Regions from separate parts of the Paenibacillus sp. W2I17 genome, predicted to be linked through region 2. Evidence: a T-box and tRNA genes for the amino acid it is inferred to sense, from the RefSeq annotation. Region 2 holds a T-box; the other holds one or more tRNA genes.
The links. The T-box of region 2 lies ahead of QF041_RS27125 (valine--tRNA ligase). A T-box ahead of a tRNA ligase gene usually reads a tRNA of that ligase, here a tRNA-Val.
Positions count from the first base shown of each region.

Region 1: it has a tRNA-Val gene. The T-box ahead of QF041_RS27125 (valine--tRNA ligase) is inferred to sense a tRNA for this amino acid. The anticodon was not compared.

Region 1 is NZ_JAUSXM010000001.1:6,842,318-6,846,752, forward strand. Features, by position in the region: gene QF041_RS30450 (DUF3892 domain-containing protein) at 124-360, opposite strand; gene QF041_RS30455 (GNAT family N-acetyltransferase) at 473-916, opposite strand; gene QF041_RS30460 (hypothetical protein) at 1,155-1,412, opposite strand; tRNA gene QF041_RS30465 (tRNA-Val) at 1,557-1,629, shown strand; gene QF041_RS30470 (hypothetical protein) at 1,818-2,123, shown strand; gene QF041_RS30475 (M1 family metallopeptidase) at 2,155-4,029, shown strand; gene QF041_RS30480 (hypothetical protein) at 4,371-4,435, shown strand, end outside.
Region 2 is NZ_JAUSXM010000001.1:6,067,504-6,071,938, reverse strand. Features, by position in the region: partial or broken gene QF041_RS27130 (bifunctional folylpolyglutamate synthase/dihydrofolate synthase) at 1-4, opposite strand, end outside; gene QF041_RS27125 (valine--tRNA ligase) at 83-2,749, opposite strand; T-box leader at 2,810-3,091, opposite strand; gene QF041_RS27120 (LysM peptidoglycan-binding domain-containing protein) at 3,247-3,477, opposite strand; gene QF041_RS27115 (hypothetical protein) at 3,509-4,435, opposite strand, start outside.

The DNA of each region.
Region 1 (4,435 bases), 770 kb from region 2:
CTCGTGGGTCTGAGTTCGGCTTTCAGTAGGTTTGAAGACACCCTCTAGTGAACATAAGAAAACGCCAACCCGGATATCCGGATCGGCGCTTACTGTGTCACACATACAACGTGTGCATCTATTTTAGAAATGGGGAAGTTGGTCCAGGTTGTTGGTTGGGTCACCGTCGGCATCGCCGCGAATGTACATTTCGCCATCCTTGCCTTTAAATACATTCACACCGGCAATAGCGCCAGCTTTTACTTCTGCAAGTGCCTGCTGATAATCCAGTACACGTCCTGCTGAAGTTTGAAAAGCTGTCAGGTCACCGTCACCATTTTTCTGTACTGCTGTGAAACTCTCGCGTGTTGTTTGATCCATGATGTCACACTCTCCTTATATGACGAGATAGGAATCTGTCTACCTGATTAGCCTATCCGAATTCATCGGAAGTATGCATCATATGCTGATAAGACCTGCCAACGCCGAGATTTTACAAGCTCTTTTTCATACGAACATGCAGAATATCTGCATCATAAAAAGGTTCTTCCGAAATCACTTCATAACCCAGTTTTTCATAGAATTTCTGTGCCTGACATTGAGCATCCAGTACAGAATAGGATAAGCCGAGTTCACGTGCCCGTTCCTCCATCGCGAGCAGAAGCACACGTCCATAGCCAAATGAACGATGAGACTCAAGCACCGCGATCCGCTGCATTTTGGCCGTATCCTTGCTGTAATAGATCAGACGTCCTGTGGCTACAGCTTGGCCATCCGTACTTAACAATACATGATGCACATCTGGACTGATGACATCATATTGATCAATCTCAATCTCGGCAGGCACCTGTTGCTCGATCACAAACACGTGATGGCGAATCCCCAGGGCTTGCTCCAGTTGTTCTTCTGTAGATACATAACTAATCTCAGCTGCCAATTCCATTCCTTCTTTCTGCTCTTGCGCGACATATCAGACTGAATTATACAAAAAAATGTTTTTCCTGTATAGTGAAGTCTGGAACATATTGGGAGAGGAGGGGGTAGTGATGGGCATGACAGGCATCATGGTAATTACATTGCTAATGTCGGCGGGAATGATTACTCTGTTGTATTACGTTACGAAGAAAGCATACTCACGCAAGTGGGATGAAGATGAGTAATTCACCTGTTAACCTTCACGGCAAGACTTCACTGCTTCCTCGCGGAGAATATACATCTTGAATTACAGATTTGGAGTATACGTCCAGCCAGACGGGCAGAGACTCACCATTTTCATTGGGCTGTTGTAATTGTTGGAATTGTACCGTATGTTCATCCTTCTCCAAGCCGCAACCAGTAACGGTTGTAATGAGAATCATAAGCCCAACGCAGGGGAAGAAGCATTTGGTAAATGTATATTTATTGGATTTTGACCGTTTTGTTATGTTTCTCATAGGGAATTCACCTCGTTGTAGAAATGGTAATCTTTCGTTTATTGTGCACCATTTCGGGTGAATTATAACCAAATAAATCATTGACAATGAACACGGTTACTTGATATGATACTGTTACTTGATTGGGAAACATTTATATATCATGATCTGTTAGCTCAGCTGGGAGAGCACTATCTTGACAGGGTAGGGGTCAGTGGTTCGAGCCCACTACAGATCATACATGAGAAGCCTTACAATGTAAGGTTTCTTTTCTTTTTTTTACATACAAACATGAATGCAATTTGCGATAGTTTCATTTTCGCTCCTCTTTTTAAACAAAACTTAAATAAAACATAAATTCAGCGTAAGCTTCGTCTTCTATACTTGGTTCTGAGGTCAACATAGAACAGGAGAAGGAGAGAACTTATGAATTATTCAAACCCATTTACATCAAAGTTAGCCAGAGTAGGGATCGCGGGTACACTGGCTTTAATACTGGCAACAAGCCCACTTGCCAACATGGGGGTTGTTGCCGCGGAAGCAGACCCAGCGCCTGTATCTACGAAGATACATAACACACAGAAAGACTCTCTAGAGCAGACCCCGATTCAATACCAGATCCAGGCTCGGCTGAATGAGAAGGACATGACAATCCAGGGGAGCGAGAAGGTAACGTATCACAAACACAAGCAAGGATACCCTCCAGCAGCTGGTCCTTCATACATATGCTGATGCAAACCTCTCCAAGTCTACACAGGCGAGCATGTACCAACAGCATAATGAAAAGATTAGTGAAGATCACCCGGAGAAGACAGCGGAGGACTTTCTGGGTGGCATCGATATTCAGGCTGTAACCGCAGATAGCCAATCGCTGGACTTCCATAAGGAAAACCAAGCGTTGACCGTGCAGTTGAAGAAGCCCGTACAACCAGGTGAATCGGTATCATTCCAACTGGAGTTTCAGTTGGATATACCCTATGGCTCACAGCGAGTTTCCTACTACAAAGACATGATCAATGGTGCACACTGGTTCCCGGTGATGTCTGTATACGACGAGGTTAAGCATCAATGGAACAAGGCACCGTATAGTCGAACATTTGAGAGCGATTATTACACCTCATCGGACTTTGAAGTTCAATTAAATGTTCCTGATGAGTATCAGGTAGCCATGCCGGGCACGATCACCACTCAAAACAGTACAGAACATGGACGTAAGATTGTGTCTGCTGTAGCCGAGAATACGAGGGAGTTTGTTTTCTTTGCAAGTCCTAATCTTCAAGTGGAACGCGCTACCCGTAACGGTCTGACGGTGGAATACTACTATTATAACGATGATCCATCCAAGAAAAAGATAGTTGACCGGTACATTAATCAGGCATTCAAGGTCATTGATTTCTATAGTGAGAAATATGGCAAGTATCCTTATCCAGAGTTCCGAATTGTCGAGACGTATGTACAAGGCGTTGCCGTGGAGTATGCGAGGCTCATTCAGATGGGACAGATTCAAAATGGTGCTATTCCAGAAGAAGACACAACATTTGTTCATGAAATAGCGCATCAGTGGTTCCATGCATTGATCGGTAATAACTCGGAGACAGAATCCTTTCTGGATGAAGGCTTTGCTGATTTCTCCATGGTGTATTTTGCCGAGAAACAGAGAGACAAGCTAAATGGGTTCAGATCCATACAGTTTGATACTGCACCCGTAGATATGGCGATTGCGTCAACAAACGATGAAGCTGGGGATTTGGCAGGTTTGGTGTATTATCAGAAGGGAAGACAAGCGATCTATCAGCTTTACCGTTCCGTCGGTGAAGAGAAATTTGACGAGTTGATGAGGACATATTTCAAACGCTACGTGTACCAAAATGCAACGGTAGAGGGGCTGCTTCACACCATTGAAGATGTGCTTGGTAAAGAAGTACGTTCAGAAATGCAAATGGCCCTATATCAGCCTAATTTTGTCTTAAAGCCGGAATACCAATTATCACAGGAAGAGACCGCCGCCTATGTACATGACATGTTACAACTACAGTATCAGGCTGTCATGAGCATGATCCCTAATCTGCCTTATGAAGTGATGAATCGATTGATGGACAAAGTCCTTCAAGGCGAGGAATTAACCATTGTGCTCAGCGATCAGGTGAGTAAACTTGCAGCTAAACAGCAGGAAGATATGGTTAATCAGTTGACCGGATTCCTTGATATGACCGGTATGAGATACGACATTATACGGGATCGCAAGGAACTGAAGCAAAAGATGAAAAAAGAGATCGGCAACAGCAACCTTATTGTCATTGGCAATGCCAAGTCAAACGGATTGGTGCAGGCTTTGAAATTCAACATTATCGACCGGACGAAACAGACGGGTTTTCCTTGGAAAAATACCATGAATCAACCTCTCGCCGCGGGTGCATATGTTATCAAACATCCTTATAACCAGAATCGATTGATGCTTCATTATTTCTGGAATGAGGATCATCTGAGTGATGTTGCATTTGAAGCTTTTAAGCTGAAAATACAGGAGTCTATCGGATTCACTAACGACTTTTATCAGTACTATGTATTGGATAACCAAGGCAAGGAGAAATCCAATAAAAAAGTTGTGAATCCCATATCTTCACTTTTTGCGGAGTAATAAGTAATTGGTTTTAGAAAAGTGAAGAAAGCATCCCTTGTAACACCACGAAATAATTGTTTAAGAGAACATCTATATTGCAGTTTCTTCCTCTAATCAGGTTAGCCAATTGTTATTGGTTAGCCTGTTTAGTCATTTTAACAAAAGCAAACCGATGGTTGCACAACTCACTCCCCTCCAAAGGAAAGATATAACCTTCAAAAAGTCTAAAAGGGGATAAAATTTTATGTTGTTTTGCAAACCAGTCTTGGAATATTAGGCCTTAAAATGGGCATGATGCTTTAACAGAAAGGTAACTTCATGAATATACTTATCGTGAGAAAACAATAGGAGGGATTAATATGAAGGATCAACATTATCCGGGCATGCCATGGAAAGAGACAGTCACTGATCACAACGGTAAGGA
Region 2 (4,435 bases):
TCATCTAATTCACCTTCGGTCCCGAGTTTGAGTGAAAAAAGCGGCCGGATGGCATAATGGCTCTCCATCCGACCCAAATATATTAACCTTTAAGCTCCTTGATTCGTGCAATCACTTTATCCCGTTTATCGGAATAATCTGCTTGCTTGGCGCGTTCTTCCTCAATAACTTTGGCAGGAGCTTTGGCAACAAAGCCTTCGTTCGCCAGCTTTTTCTCTACACGGAGAACTTCGCCCTCAAGGTTCTCCAACTCTTTCTCCAAACGAGCCACTTCCTGCTCGATATCAATAAGACCTGCGAGCGGCAAGTATAGTTCTGCCCCCGTAATGATCGCAGTCATTGCCTTATCCGGTGAGTTTAAATCCAGCCCACTATCGAACTCGGACGTATTACAGAAACGTTTGATGTAGTGACTGTTACGCGCAATGATGCTGGACGTCTCAGCACTATTTGCTTTGACCATCAACTCGATCTTTTTGCTCATCGGCACGTTCACTTCTGCACGAATATTTCGAACTGCACGAATGGTATCCATGAGCAGGTTCATCTCGGCAACAGCCTCTGGGTTCTCAAGAGCAGGATCATATACCGGCCATGATGCCAGCGTAATGGTCTCACCTTCATGTGGCAGATGCTGCCAGATCTCTTCGGAGATGTATGGCATAAACGGATGAATCAGGCGCATGGTCTGATCCAGCACATAAGCAAGCACGGATTGTGTTTTCTTCTTGGCAACCGGATCTTCCCCATAGAAGGACAGTTTAGCAAACTCAATGTACCAGTCACACAGGTCATCCCAGATAAAGTTATACAACACACGACCCGTTTCCCCAAATTCATACGCTTCGATTAGACGCGTAATATCGCGGGAAGTTTCGTTCAGACGATGCAAAATCCAATAATCCGCTGTACCAAGCTCTCCGCTGATGTCACGTTCCTCATAGGTGAATCCTTCCAGATTCATCAATGCAAAGCGCGAAGCATTCCAGATCTTGTTGGCAAAATTACGAGCCTGCTCCACCCGTTCCCAACGGAAACGCAGATCCTGACCTGGCGTGCTGCTAGTTGAGATCATGTAACGCATTGCGTCTGCGCCGTATTTCTCAATCACATCCAGCGGATCTACACCGTTGCCCAGTGATTTGGACATTTTGCGTCCATCTGCATCACGGACAAGACCATGCATCAGTACATCCTTGAACGGAATCTCATCGGTGAATTCCAATGCAGTGAAAATCATACGTGCAACCCAGAAATATATGATGTCATACCCTGTCACAAGTACACTTGTCGGATAATAACGTTTCAGGTCTTCCGTATCCTCCGGCCAGCCCAATGTGGAGAATGGCCATAAACCGGAGCTAAACCAAGTATCGAGTACGTCTTCGTCCTGTCTGAGCTTGCGACCAGCATTCTCTGGCAGCGTTGTTGGATCTTCAGCAGATACGATGATTTCACCCGTTTCCTCATCATACCAGGCAGGAATACGATGTCCCCACCACAGTTGACGAGAAATACACCAGTCACGAACGTTTTCAATCCAGTTCAGATACGTTTTCTCAAAACGATCTGGAACAAAATTAACCCCTTCGCCGCTCTGTTGTTTTTTAATCGCTCTCTCTGCAAGTGGCTTCATCTCAACGAACCACTGTGTAGACAGATACGGCTCAACAACAGCTCCGGTACGTTCACTGTGTCCAACCTGATGCGTGTGATCCTCGATATTGATCAATACGCCCTGCTCTTTCAAGTCAGCAACAATCTGCTTGCGGCAATCACTGCGATCCAGTCCCTGATACTTGCCAGCCTCAGCATTCATTGTGCCGCTCTCATCCATTACCGTAATCTGAGGAAGATCATGACGAAGACCTACTTCAAAGTCATTTGGATCATGCGCAGGCGTGATTTTAACTGCACCACTTCCAAACTCTTTATCCACATAATCATCAGCGATAATTGGAATTTCGCGTCCAATGATAGGCAGTACAAGTACTTTACCAATCATATCTGCATAACGCTCATCCTTCGGATGTACAGCAACCGCTGTATCACCCAGCATCGTTTCAGGACGCGTTGTTGCCACTGTAACGTAGCCACTTCCGTCTTTGAGCGGGTAACGCAGATGGTACAAGTGACCCTGAACCTCTTTATATTCAACCTCAATGTCGGACAGAGCTGTCCGGTTCACCGGGTCCCAGTTAATGATGCGTTTGCCTCGGTAAATAAGACCTTTTTCATACAGTTGAACAAATACTTTGCGAACCGCTTGGGACAGACCTTCATCCAGCGTAAAACGTTCACGTGAGTAATCAAGCGACAATCCCATTTTGCCCCATTGTTGACGAATGGTAGTGGCATATTGATCTTTCCAGTCCCATACTTTCTCCAGAAACTTCTCACGTCCCAGATCATAACGAGTCAGACCTTCTTCACGCAGCTTCTGCTCCACTTTGGTTTGGGTAGCAATACCTGCATGGTCGGAACCCGGAAGCCACAGTGCGTCATAACCTTGCATCCGTTTGGTGCGGATCAAAATATCCTGCAGTGTAAAATCAAGCGCATGCCCAATGTGCAGCATCCCGGTCACATTTGGGGGTGGAATTACAATCGTATACGGCTCGGCATCTTTACGTTGACCGGCTTTGAAATATCCACGTTCCATCCAAGTGGAGTACCATTTATCCTCTGCCGCCTTAGGATCGTAAGTAGTCGGCATTTCTGTTGCAGCTGATTTTTTTTCCTCAGACATGTGTCATTCCTCCGTTACTTCATCATCTTCGCCAAAAAAAACAAAAAAACCTTTCATCCATCAAAGGACGAAAGGTTAGCTTTCGCGGTACCACCTTTGTTTCACGCCTACAGCAAGATAGACTTCACCCTCTGTACATGACGTGACACTTCAAGCAGATAACGGCTGCTACCGGCCCATCCTACCTCAGAAATAAATGACGATAAATCTCATTCATCCCTTGTATTCAAACAGGCAACTCCCGGGCGACTTCGATCAGTTGGTTCCTGCGGAATCTCACAGCGCTGCAATTCCACTCTCTGAAAGGTCATACTGTCTACTACTCCCGTTCCACGTTGTTCTTCAAAAAACCTACACACATCATACCTTGCTCGTGCGCGATAGTCAACCTGACAACAGCGGATAAAGAGCGCTGGAATGCAGGTTTAGGACGAATCATGCAAAAACCCGCAATCCTCAAGGGGATCACGGGTCGTAACGAAGGCTTTAACTACGGATTAAGGGATGTACAATATCTGACCTTCTTCCACAACCTGCTCAGATAATCGGTTATACAACTGAAGTTCCCTCGTGCTCAATTGATATCGATCTGCAATGGCATCCAGTGTATCTTCTCGCTGAACGATGCACAGTTTCACCTTGCGGAATGGGGTCTGGTCCACGATCGTTCCCAGGAACAGGTTCTTCCATTCCACATCATCAGCTGGATACGTTTCTTCCTGTACCACACCCGCAGGAACCTCATCGCCTCTCTCCACTTCAGCATCGCGTGCCGGCTCTGCCCGAGGATAACAAGGAAGAGATACCTACGCCCTCTTCTTGCCGTGGTGCGGATTCTTTTTTGCTGCCAAAAGCAACCTTCAGCTCCGGCTTGTCTTCCGTCTCAGCCACAGGTTCAGGAACAAATGCTTCGTTCTGTACGAACTCGTCTACCCCAGTCGCTTCAAAAGGCGGCCGGTCTTCCTCAGCGTTGCCTGATTCGGACGAAGCAAATACACCTTGCCAGTTCTCCGCCTGTGATTCGCCCGGGACATCGGCAACTGCCTGATTCTCCTGCTGAGGTACAGATCTCGCTGATTCGAAGTGCCATACCTCTGGTGTGTCCGGTACATCCGGTGCTGCCAACTCATTAGATGATTGAGCAATAGGCTCTGAGACTTCTTGATCTGCACTTCTCGAGTTCGCAGGCAATACATCCACGGAAGGCTCGGACCAACCCGAAGACTCGTCTTCCAGAGGCAGCAATGGTTCCGACTCAGGGTAAGAAGCTAACCGATCAGCGGTCTCAGCCATAAATGATGAGATCGGAGAAGGTTCGCTGTATTGCTCATGAGATGCCAATTCATCTGCATTCGCTGTCAGAGATGCGGGATCTTCGTTTGCATCAGGTTGTCTGTTTTCGTTAGCGTACTCCGCACTTTGCTCCTCAGATTGAAGTGGCTCGGCCAATGACGAATTCGCATATTCCTGCTGCCATTCTTCGCTATTCCCTAATGTCTCTTCCCTTGTGGACAGGTCAGCGAATTCAGGAGCACCATAGGCAAGTTCTGCTGCATTCGCAAGTCTCTCTTCCTCACTCCGCTGGAGCAGGTACTCCTGTGCAAATGTGTTGGGGTCGCTGCCTGTCTGTGCTGCTTCATCGGAACGGTTGGATTGCTGAGCATCAGGTGAGTGGACAACTGTAAA